Regions from separate parts of the Serratia sp. 25CWL12 genome, predicted to be linked through region 2. Evidence: predicted binding sites of a transcription regulator. Region 2 holds the regulator's gene; the other holds the start of a gene.

Region 1 (6,053 bases), 2.1 Mb from region 2:
CAGCGTGTAAATAGGGACACGTTGCATCAAGTCTTTTAGCCGTTCAGCAAGGGATGATTTACCACCACCTACTGGGCCCAACAGATAAAGGATCTGTTTCTTCTCTTCGAGTCCTTGCGCGGCGTGTTTCAAGTAAGAAACTATCTGCTCGATAGCTTCCTCCATGCCGTAGAATTCCTCGAATGCAGGATAACGTGCGATGACCCGGTTGGAAAACAGGCGTGACATGCGCGATTCAAGCGCGGTATCCACCATGACTGGTTCACCGATAGCCATCAACAGCCGTTCTGCTGCATTGGCATATGCACTGCGATCTTGCCGGCAAATGGTAAGAAATTCCTGCAGTGTGAACTCTTCGTCCTTGGCTGCTTCGTAGCGCTGACGATAGTGGTCAAATATGTTCATGGCGATGCCCGTCCTTTCGTTATTAGCACAGGTTAAAAAAGGAGCTGGTGTTTATATTGTGGCTCCTGAAAGTGGGAAGCATAACTGAGTACAGCAACTCGTATGCCAACATGATAGATTTATTATCGCGAGTTGCGCTTTATTCAACCGACCTCAGGATAAATCCACCTTCCGATATAAGTCTAGTTGCATACTGGAAAATTTCCTGCATCAATAAAATTTTTTTTAAGCCATATCAATGACTCACTTGCTGTTACTGCGGAGAGACTGGAAGGGCGGCGTAGAATAGACATGAAGTAGGGGCTAATTCAGCAGAATAAATGAGCGTTATCTGCTCATTTATTGACTTATAACTGTTTTTTATTGTAAATATCACACACGGAAACATATTTTCACATAAACTATTTACGTTATGACATTTACCTTTTTTATGTATGGGAAAACATCGTGAAAATACCTTCATTAAAATCATTAGCGATTATTGTTGCCGCGGTCACTTGTGCACACAATGCTCAGGCAGGAACTTGGTCACTGGGTGCTTCAGCATTGCTCACACCTGGCCCTTATCGTGGTTATCAGGACCGCGTCTATCCCGTTCCTATTATCAATTACGAAGGGGAAAACTTTCACTTCCGTTCATTGATGGCGGGTTATAACCTGTGGCGCGACCAGCAAAACCAGTTAAGTGTTATCGTACTCTATTCGCCGCTGAATTTTGACCCCGATGATAGTGATGACGATCGCATGAAGCAGTTGGATAAGCGCCGCAGTACCCTAATGGGCGGTATGGCTTATTCATATAATGCTGATTGGGGAACAATCCGCAGCACCTTGGTCGGTGATGTGTTGAATAACAGCAATGGCCTGATAGGCGATGTGGCTTATCTATACCGCTTCCAGACAGGTGACTGGCGTATTATCCCTGCGCTGGGGATGACCATGAATAGCTCAAACCAGAATAAATATTATTTTGGCGTTAATGGTAATGAGTCACGCCGTAGTGGTTTCAATACCTATACACCGAGCAGTAGTGTGTCACCTTATCTTGAACTGACCACCCAATATAAAATCAACACCAACTGGACTGGCTTCTTCACTGGGCGTTACACCAGTTTGGCCAGTGAAATTAAAGACAGCCCAATGGTGGATAAATCCTATTCCGGTTCGCTAATGACGGGGATTTCCTATAGTTTTTAATGGTGCTGTGCTCTTTTTTAGTGCGCTCTTGCACTAAAAAAGGGCGTTAAACAAGTAGGCTGCTTGGCTACCACTGAGATGCAGGTTACTGTACTGCGTGTTTTGCCATCCCCATAGAAAACCAGCAAGGCGAAAGCAATGGATAGCTTTCACCTCGGTTTATTAACTCAACGATTTTTGATGCTGCGGATTTTAACTGCCAAACGGGCAGGGTGTTCGTGGGTAACTAGCAAGGGCTTGGTGACACGAGCCGTTTCTACGCAGACCATGGTTTTATAACCGTCATTCGGCATATCGGCCATGCTGCAAGAGAGTTCAACCCCTGGGTTCCAAGCGACAACATCACTGATATGCTGGTGATTCACTTCAATTGTGCGCTGTAATACGGGGTCTTTAATCAGACTAGTGGCAGCTGGCTGGGTATAGATACGGTCTGTCCGACCGGTAAATTCCAGTTCACCCACCTGATGCGCTTCAATACCTTCTGCCACTTTATCAATAAAGTGTTCACCTAAACCGGCAACTTTAATCTTGTCAATATTTCCGATTTGGAAATAGGAATGGAGTGCGGCGGTAGCCTGATAGTCACCTTGCGACTCTAGCGCGATATCGCATTCGGTACCGAACTTAAAGTGAGCCGTCAGGCTAAAGGCATGTGGCCACAGTTTTCGGGTTTCTGCATTATCCTGCAATTTGAAGGTCAGGCTGACATTTTCTTGATCTTCATCATGGGCGACTAATTGCCAAGGGACATTACGGGCAAATCCGTGGGCCGGGTTATTGACTGGGCCAAACCATGGCCAACAGATGGGTACACCGCCACGGATAGCGACCCCAGCTTTGAAGGGGGTATTGTTACTTAACCAGATGACGGGCTGATCTCCATCGGGTTGCCAAGCCAGTAAATGTGCGCCTTGTAAGGTGATGGCGGCCCGAGTTTTAGGATGAGAAACCACTACGACGGGTAATTCATCCAATTGGCGCAGGCTAATAGAAGGGGATAATTGCTCGGTAACGGGCAGGGTGAAAATTTTTTCGTTCATGCTAAGGCCTCTATTCGGCGCAAAAACAGAGATATCTGTCGCCTAAACTGCTGCAAACTGTTGCCAGATTGCCCACTCATTTACAAGACGCAACTTAGATAAATGGTCAGATCGGGCTGTACAGTTGACGACACTGTGGTTGGTAAGAGGACAGGTACAAAAAGGGCGACACGAATGTCGCCCTTATAATCAACACCACATCTACGATTACTTGGAGATGTGAGCGATCAGATCCAGTACTTTGTTTGAGTAACCGGTTTCGTTATCGTACCAAGAAACCAGCTTCACAAAAGTGTCGCTCAGAGCGATACCGGCTTTAGCATCGAATACAGAAGTCAGTTTCTCACCATTAAAGTCAGTAGAGACCACTTCGTCTTCGGTATAGCCCAGAACGCCTTTCAGTTCGCCTTCAGAAGCGGCTTTGATAGCAGCACAGATTTCTTTGTAAGAAGCTGGTTTTGCCAGGCGAGCAGTCAGGTCAACCACAGACACGTTAGGAGTAGGAACGCGGAACGCCATACCTGTCAACTTGCCGTTCAATTCTGGGATAACTTTACCAACCGCTTTAGCTGCACCGGTAGAAGAAGGGATGATGTTCTGAGCCGCACCACGGCCGCCGCGCCAGTCTTTATGAGACGGACCATCAACAGTTTTCTGAGTTGCAGTTGTTGCGTGAACAGTAGTCATCAGTGCTTCAACGATGCCAAACTTGTCGTTGATCACTTTAGCCAGAGGGGCCAGGCAGTTGGTGGTGCAAGATGCGTTAGAAACGATTTCCTGACCCGCGTAAGCCTTATGGTTTACGCCCATAACGAACATTGGGGTATCATCTTTAGATGGCCCAGTCAGAACCACTTTTTTAGCGCCGGCAGCGATGTGCTTACGTGCAGTTTCGTCAGTCAGGAACAGGCCAGTTGCTTCAGCAACGACGTCAACATTGACTTCGTTCCACTTCAGGTTAGCCGGATCTCTTTCTGAGGTACAACGGATGGTTTTACCGTTAACAACCAGATGGCCGTCTTTAACTTCTACTGTACCGTTGAAACGGCCATGGGTAGAGTCATACTTCAGCATGTAAGCCATGTATTCTGCATCTAACAGATCGTTGATTGCAACGATCTCAATGTCAGAACGCTCTTGAGCAGCACGGAAAACAATGCGACCGATACGGCCAAAACCGTTGATACCTACTTTGATAGTCATATATTCCACCAGCTATTTGTTAGTGAATAAAAGGTTGGTTGTAGAATTACCAAAACCTTGCCAAGCGTCAAGCGGAATCGTGTCAATTGTTGCTGCAAATCAAAACCTAGTGCCTGTTTTGTTCGCTATTTGCACACACAATTTGCGCTTGGTCTCCGCTTGATATGGGGATAAATTATTAAGTATAAAGATAGTAAATACAATATGTGTGATAAAGATCACGTCTTGTCGCTACACACATCACATCCGCTACAGTCTAGGTTAAAAACCCTCTTGGTGTTGTTGTTTTTTTGTTATTATTGAGTTTTGTTTTGGTTGGTGATGGTAAAGGGCGGAAATCGCACAAATGACTAAAAATCAATTGCGCACAGAGTTGAATGACATTCAACACTACGTGACGCAGCAACAGGGGACTGAAGCGCCTTTTTCGGGCAAATTGTTGCATAACCAGCGTGAGGGCATGTATCACTGTTTGTGCTGTCACGCGCCGCTGTTTTACTCCGCCAGCAAGTATGATCCAGGCTGCGGTTGGCCAAGCTTTTATCAGCCCGTTTCTGATGATGCCATTCGTTATCTTGATGATAATTCACACAATATGCAACGTGTAGAGATCCGCTGTGCCAGCTGCGATGCTCATTTGGGACATGTTTTCCCGGATGGTCCACAGCCAACGGGGGAACGCTACTGTGTCAACTCTGCCTCACTGAGTTTCACTGATGACAACAGTGGCGAGCAGACGCTGGGTTAACAGGTGATTCTCCGTCATAATTCGAGTAGACGGCGGGAATAGGTGGCAAGCGGGTCTCTATGTATTAAGAATTAACAAAATCGATTCAGCTAACTATCGGTTATTATCATCTAAAGGAAAACTGACTGATGGAAGTAAAAGACTTGATTGCTTGCATGACGCCGGAAATTTATCAGCGTTTGCGCCAGGCGGTAGAACTGGGTAAATGGCCCGATGGGGTCGCGCTGACAGCAGAACAGAAAGAAAACAGTCTGCAAGCGGTGATGCTCTGGCAATCAATGCACAATGTTGAAGCACAACATATGAGTATTGGCACTGATGGGCAGATTGTGATGAAAAGTAAACAGGAACTGAAGCAGCAGTTTATGGCAGAGCCGCTGGTAAAATTGAAACCACAGTAGCAAGCGAACCTCCCCGAGGTTGTTAGTGCTAGCGGGCAACCCACCGGGGAGAGTGAAGGGGATAGTGCAGGAAATAGTGCAGGGGATATTAGCGGTTGATAAATTGTGACAGCGTCACCAATTTTGCCCCCGCTTGCTGCATTTCCGCTAAAGCACGTTGGCTATCTTCGGGCTGCAAATTGACACCACGGCAGCCATCAATAATCACCTGAGTTTGATAACCCAGGCTCAATGCATCTAATACGCTGAATTTTACGCAGTAATCAGTGGCCAATCCCATCACTGCAAGTTGGGTAACACCGTGTGTTTTCAACCAACTATCCAAAAGGGTTGAGGTGCGGTGGCCGTTATCAAAGAAAGCACTGTAGCTATCAATGTTGGGATCTTCCCCTTTACGAAACACCGCTGCGATTTGTTGGCGCTGAAGCTGAGGGTGCAGTGCGGCCCCCGAGCTATGCTGGACGCAGTGCACTGGCCACCAGACCTGTGGCAAACCTTCAAGTTCACCCAAGGTGCCCACGGGTGCGTTAGCGTGAATGGCAAAGCTGCGATGATTAGCCGGATGCCAGTCCTGGCTGGCAATAACCGGTTCGTTGCGCGCACCACAAGCGTCAATCGCCTGATTGGCGATGGCAATGGTGGCATCACCTTCGGCTACCGCTAACGCGCCACCAGGGCAAAAGTCATTTTGTAAATCGATTAATAACAAGGCGGACTTCATCTCAGCTCCAATAGGGGTTAATCTGCCACGCTCAGTTCACCACGTAGATCCTGCTGCATCAGTTTGCGGATCTCCTCGGGTGTCAAGGGTTGGCTCAGCAGGTAATGCAGCTTGGTTAATGCTGCCTCCACGGTCATATCAAACCCGCTAACAACGCCTGCATGGGCCAGCGCATTACCGGTAGCATATCCCCCCATATTGACTCTACCTGAAATACATTGGGTCAGATTCACTACCACAGTGCCACGTGCTGAGGCATCGCGTAGTTCATCCAACAATTCGGCTTTTTGTGGGGCATTGCCCACACCATAGCAGCGCAGAATTAGTGCTTTTAC
Region 2 (6,053 bases):
ATTTGCAAGGTATAGACGGCGGTAATGGTGAATCCGGTTACTGCCAGCCCATAGTTTTTACGCAAGAACAGATAAGCGGTGAGGGTGATTGCCAGCATAATGCTTAGCGTCACATATTCTGGTAACTGCAGTTGCAAAAGCCCTGCTGCAATCACCAGCCCAATCAGTGTGCCGAGCGCACGGTGCTGTATTCTTACTCGTGTAGCGTTATAACCGTTCTGGCTGACAAACATGATGGTCAGTAAGATCCAATAGGGTTTTGGCAGATGCAACAGCAGGCCTAGGCTACTGCCTACAGCCAATATGACCCCCAGTCGGGCTGCATTGCGTAGTGCGTTGGATTTGAACGATAAATAGCTTACCACTGCAGGCCAGAAGGGTAACCGTGACTGGTTGGCCATCAGGTCTCGGCGATAAAGAGGATGCTGTGTACGTAACAGGCGAGCAATACGGCTGAAATGGTAGTAACAAAACTGGCCAACGGGATTATCAGCATGCCGTGTAGCCACTTTCTCCAGCGCGGCCAATTCGTGTTTCATGCTAAAACGGCGAGAGTGCCGATGATAGAGGATATCTTCTGCGACAACGCGTAAACGTGCAGCGATGACTTGAGCATTACGACGAATGATCGCCTCAGCTTGGCTCTGCTCCACCAATTTTTGCACTTCTTCTGGCTGGTGGAGGCTGACGCTAATGTGTTCTTGCAGGTCGAGTGCCACTTGGAACGTTCGTTGCAGGCGTTTTTGTTCCATATTATTGGCGTGTGGCAGAAAGTTAATCTGCTGATATAGCAAACTGATCAGGTCCATCACTTGCTGTTGGCGTTGCAACAGTGGCGGTAGCGCGGTTTCAGGATCAGTATGTTGGGTCAGCAGCGAATATTTGGCTTCAAAATAATCAGCTAACTGTATATAGAGTTGGTTTAAAGATTCACGGATTGGCTGTTCTTTCCATAACTTAAACCAAAACCAAGTGAACAGGCCGTACCAGAGAGTGCCTACGGCATACAGTAGCGGGGCATACCAAATAGGTAGGCCATCCATGCTCAGAGAGAAAATGGCCGCAACCAGTGCTGCGGGCAGCAAGCGTGCATGTAGTGGGCTGATTTCCCCGCTGACACCCAGCAATAGCGCCATAGCAAGCATCAGTAAGGGTAATGGGATATGCCACAACAGCGCCTGTTGCAACAAAACACAGCTGAGAGCGAACAGTGCCCCGCCGATTATCAGGCGCTTGAAAAAGCGCTTATGAGGGGTATCTAGCCCGGCGATATTGCAACAGACAGGCACTAACGAGAACAACAGCCCCTGTTGCAGGTGGCCCAGCAGTAAACCCACAACGACAGGCAGGCACAACACCAACGTTTGTCGCAGGGCATAGTTCACTTCTGGATGGTAGATCAGGCGGCGCCACATGTTTTGCTGTTCAGCAGACAAAGAACGGCGCATTGCAGCGCCGTTTCTTTAATGATTAACGGGTACCGTACACGACAATGGTTTTGCCATGAGCGGAAATCAAATTTTGATCTTCAAGCATTTTCAAAATGCGGCCAACAGTTTCACGTGAACAACCGACGATCTGACCAATTTCCTGGCGGGTAATTTTGATTTGCATACCATCCGGGTGAGTCATCGCATCAGGCTGTTTTGCCAGGTTCAGCAAGGTTTGTGCGATACGGCCAGTCACATCAAGAAAAGCGAGGTTACCTACCTTCTCTGAGGTGACTTGCAGGCGACTTGCCATTTGTGCAGATAGGCGCATCAGAATATCCGGGTTAACCTGAATGAGCTGGCGAAATTTCTTATAGGAAATTTCAGCTACTTCACAGGCACTTTTCGCCCTTACCCAGGCACTTCGTTCCTGGCCTTCTTCAAATAATCCAAGCTCGCCGATGAAATCCCCCTGATTTAGGTAGGAGAGGATCATCTCTTTGCCTTCTTCATCCTTAATCAACACCGCGACGGAACCTTTGACGATGTAGTAAAGAGTTTCCGCTTTTTCACCTTGGTGAATCAGCGTACTCTTTGATGGATATTTGTGGATGTGGCAATGAGACAGGAACCATTCAAGAGTCGGGTCTGTTTGCGGTTTGCCGAGAACCATGCGCTATTATCCTCTGTTGTTATCGCTGCCTTGTATCACAGGGGTCAGAGTTCCCTGTAAAACGTGCTTATAGCCTGATGTTTTAGTTGTGGCTATCAACAGGTTTTGAGGTGAGGTATATCCCCGTTGTCACTCAAGCCGTAGTAGACTCGTTCGTTTGTCGCCTACCGGCAGTTTGAACGAATCTGGGTAAAAAAATCACTTATACACTAGCATATTAACTCGTATTAAGTGCTGCAAGCTAGGTTCCATTAACTCACCAATGATCTTAGGATATATCCCTGAAATTGATGCCATGAAAAAAGTATTGCAGCTGTGTTTGTAGCACAGAGTGAGGCGGGTGTCTTGTGTTGTCTCGTTTCAGCATGATTAGTGTCAGGTTTCGTTGCCAGTTTCTCTATGAAAGCGTACGTTGATTTTAAAAAATAATCGGAGTGAACAATATGCAGGCAAGAGTGAAGTGGGTAGAAGGGCTGACATTTTTGGGGGAGTCTGCTTCCGGCCATCAGATTTTGATGGATGGTAATGCGGGTGATAAGGCCCCAAGCCCAATGGAAATTGTGTTGATGTCTGTGGGGGGCTGCAGCGCTATCGATGTGGTGCCGATCTTGCAAAAAGGCCGCAATGATGTGCGCGATTGTGAGGTGAAACTGACTTCAGAACGCCGTGAAGAGGCACCTCGACTGTTTACCCACATCAATCTGCATTTTATTGTCACCGGAAAAGGGCTAACCGAAAAGGTGGTGGAACGTGCAGTAGACCTTTCTGCCGAAAAATATTGCTCCGTTTCCCTGATGCTGGGCAAAGCGGCCACTATTACCCACAGTTTTGAAATCCATGAAGTTGATTGAGCACTACTCTGTGTCATGTTGACACGGAATAACGCTAAGCATCGCCGTGCCGTTTTGGGCTGCGGCGATTTTTGTGCAAACGTTGTGTCTGCGGCAGACTGTCGATAGGGCTTGTCACCCGCTTGGATTGCAGATGAAACGGAGTATCACAGGCGTGAGATTAATCGCCGCCCACCTACATGATTCGATATTATTCGATTTTCTTGCCTTCCAGTAGCCGTTGCACCAGTGGCGTCATAATCAGCTCCATTGCCAGCCCCATTTTACCACCAGGTACCACCAACGTATTGATATGTGAAATAAATGACCCTTGCAACATGGCTAGAAGATAGGGGAAATCGATCTGTTCCAAGCCACGGAAATGGATCACCACCAGGCTTTCATCCAGCGAGGGGATCGCTTTGGCCGCAAAGGGATTGGACGTATCCACGGTGGGAACCCGCTGGAAATTGATATGGGTTCGTGAAAATTGTGGCGTGATGTAGTTGATATAATCTTCCATTGAACGGACCACAGAATCCATCACGGCTTCACGGGAGTGACCGCGTTCGCCAGTATCGCGAACTAACTTTTGCATCCACTCCAGGTTAACGATGGGGACGACCCCCACCAGCAGGTCAACATGCTTGGCTACGTCGATTTGATGGGTGACCACGCCACCATGCAATCCTTCGTAAAACAGGACATCGGTTGGTGATGGCAAGGGTTCCCAAGGGGTAAAGGTACCCGGTACCTGGTTGTAAGGGACGGCTTCATCATAGGTGTGCAGGTATTTACGTGACTGCCCAGTGCCATTTTTACCGTATTGGATAAAGCTCTGCTCCAGTAGGTTAAAGTCATTAGCCTCTGGGCCGAGATAGCTGATATGACGACCAAGATCGCGTGCTTTACGGATTTCCGCATCCATTTCAGGTCGGGTATAGCGGTGAAAACTGTCCCCCTCCAGTTGCGCTGCACTGATTTTCAACTGTTGAAAAATTTTGCGAAACGCCAGACTGGTGGTAGTGGTACCCGCGCCACTGGAGCCGGTCACTGCGATAATGGGGTGTTTGGCAGACATGGTGTTTGTCACTCCGTATTAACTGCATAGGCGTTGTTCAACGATAATCCATTGTTACCTGATTTTTTTGGTCAATCATAGGCTGGCGTGACTAAATATTCTCTTGCTCAGTGGGGATCTGACCACTCGGCATGATATTGATAGTTTCATGTAATTCCGACCATATCAGTACCACTTCGCCATTTTTCAGTTGACGGATCACATCATGCACTTTTTGTTCCAGTGACCGTTCGTGCTCGCCATAATCGGTGCCTTCTCGCAGGACGAAGGATTCGATCAAGTTATTCAGGGTTTCTGGTGCAATATCTCGCCAGGGGATAATCATTTGCCTAATTCCAAAAAAGAGTGAGCCAGGTTGGAATTCGCTGTTCCAGCCACATTTGAGATTTTCTCAAGTTACCGCTGACAAAGCCTAGGTGACCCCCATATTCCGTTAACTGATATTCGATATTAGGTGGTAAGTGAGCAAGGTCAGGGATCACTTTATCGGTCATAAAAGGATCGTCTTTGGCATGAATAATCAATAACGGCAGGGTAACCTTTGGCAATAACGGTAATGCGCTGCAGCGCCGATAGTAATCAATGGCATTAGTAAAACCGTAAATGCGCGAGGTAATCACTTCATCAAATTCACGGATACGCCGCAGTTTACTTAACTGTGCCAGATTCAGTGGTAAGGTACCGGGATAATGCAGGAGTTTACGCGTAGCATTCTGTTTTAACTGGTCCAGCAGATAGTGTTGATATACACGCGAAAATCCTTGTTCCATGCGAATAGCACAAGGTTCCAGCATCAGTGGGGCAGAAATAACCACTGCAGCTTGTAACAGGCTGCTGTCTCCCTGTTGTGCCAGATAGTAAGCCAACATATTGCCACCAAGGGAAAACCCGACCGCAGCCGTCGGGACTTCGCCAAAATTGTCGCTTAACCACTGTAGGAAAAAACGGGCATCTTCCGTTTCACCTGAATGATAGAGGCGTGGTTTACGATTGGGTACGCCACTGCAGCCACGGAAATGCATCACGACACCCAGCCAACCTTTGTTGCGGCAGGCATTGAGTTGCCCATGGGCGTAAGGGCTGTAAAAACTCCCCTCCAACCCATGGAATAACACCACACGCGGTTTTTCCCGCGCCAGTTGTGGGTCTTCACTCCAGGCCAGATCGACAAAATCACCATCGGGCAATGCCAGCCGTTGCCAGTGGGGTTGCAGCAATACGCGGCGACGAACCAGCCGCGGTAACAGCGTTTGCAAATGTGGATTGCTGGCCCCTATCAGAGGGCGAAAAGATTCATGCATAGTGAATAAAAATCGCGTTGGTGGCTATTGTGTGATTAATTCCGCACTGTTAGTTTCAATACCCTGACATCTGCGCCTGACAAGCAGTAGCCTTGTTGTCTCTAATCATACGGCAAAAAAAGCATTTGGGTGAGGAGTACCCACTTCATGGAACTGAGTTTATTTGTTTCGTTATTAGGTTTCCTGTGGGTTGCGGCGATTACACCTGGCCCGAACAATTTATTACTGACCACCTCCGGGGCCAATTTCGGTTTTATGCGTTCTCTGTGGCTGATGGTGGGTATCATGCTGGGGATGCAAAGCATCTTATTGTTGGTGGCATTTGGTGTGGGGGGCTTACTTTTAATTTATCCTGCTTTGCATATCACCTTGAAGGTCCTGGGTAGCCTCTATCTATTATGGTTGGCGTGGAAAGTGGCCACCGCCGCTTATGAACGATTGGAGATGGATGCGGCACCGCCAGAGCCAGTGCGGTTATATCAGGGGGGGTTACTGCAATTCCTTAACCCTAAAGCCTGGTTGATGACGTTGGGGGCGGTCACCAGCTTTAGTTTGGCAGGTGATCAGTACTATCACTCTATTTTGAGCATCTCCGGTGCGCTACTGCTGGTGAATCTTGTTGCTGGGGTCATCTGGTTGGGGTTCGGTACGGTGATTGGCCGTTTGCTACGTAGCAAAAAGGCCTGGATTATTTTTAACGTTTCGATGGGGCTGTTAACTGCGGCCTGTGTCCTACTG

Evidence for each region. The regulator CRP, encoded in region 2, controls carbon source genes, mostly activating them, when cyclic AMP is high. The targets are predictions, from matches to a motif close to ATGTGANNNNNNTCACAT.
Region 1: msrB (peptide-methionine (R)-S-oxide reductase MsrB) is a predicted target of CRP. The motif match lies at 4,055-4,072, and genes of this name have one in related genera.

The regions. Positions count from the first base shown of each region.
Region 1 is NZ_CM147698.1:2,047,369-2,053,421, reverse strand. Features, by position in the region: gene yeaG (protein kinase YeaG) at 1-405, opposite strand, end outside; gene ACX9GV_RS08945 (MipA/OmpV family protein) at 853-1,602, shown strand; gene ACX9GV_RS08940 (D-hexose-6-phosphate mutarotase) at 1,770-2,645, opposite strand; gene gapA (glyceraldehyde-3-phosphate dehydrogenase) at 2,853-3,848, opposite strand; gene msrB (peptide-methionine (R)-S-oxide reductase MsrB) at 4,195-4,596, shown strand; gene ACX9GV_RS08925 (YeaC family protein) at 4,725-4,997, shown strand; gene pncA (bifunctional nicotinamidase/pyrazinamidase) at 5,086-5,718, opposite strand; gene ansA (asparaginase) at 5,736-6,053, opposite strand, start outside.
Region 2 is NZ_CM147698.1:4,438,185-4,444,237, forward strand. Features, by position in the region: gene ACX9GV_RS19280 (YccS/YhfK family putative transporter) at 1-1,415, opposite strand, end outside; gene crp (cAMP-activated global transcriptional regulator CRP) at 1,471-2,103, opposite strand; gene ACX9GV_RS19290 (OsmC family protein) at 2,547-2,954, shown strand; gene ACX9GV_RS19295 (phosphoribulokinase) at 3,145-4,014, opposite strand; gene ACX9GV_RS19300 (YheU family protein) at 4,106-4,339, opposite strand; gene ACX9GV_RS19305 (hydrolase) at 4,344-5,315, opposite strand; gene ACX9GV_RS19310 (LysE family translocator) at 5,463-6,053, shown strand, end outside.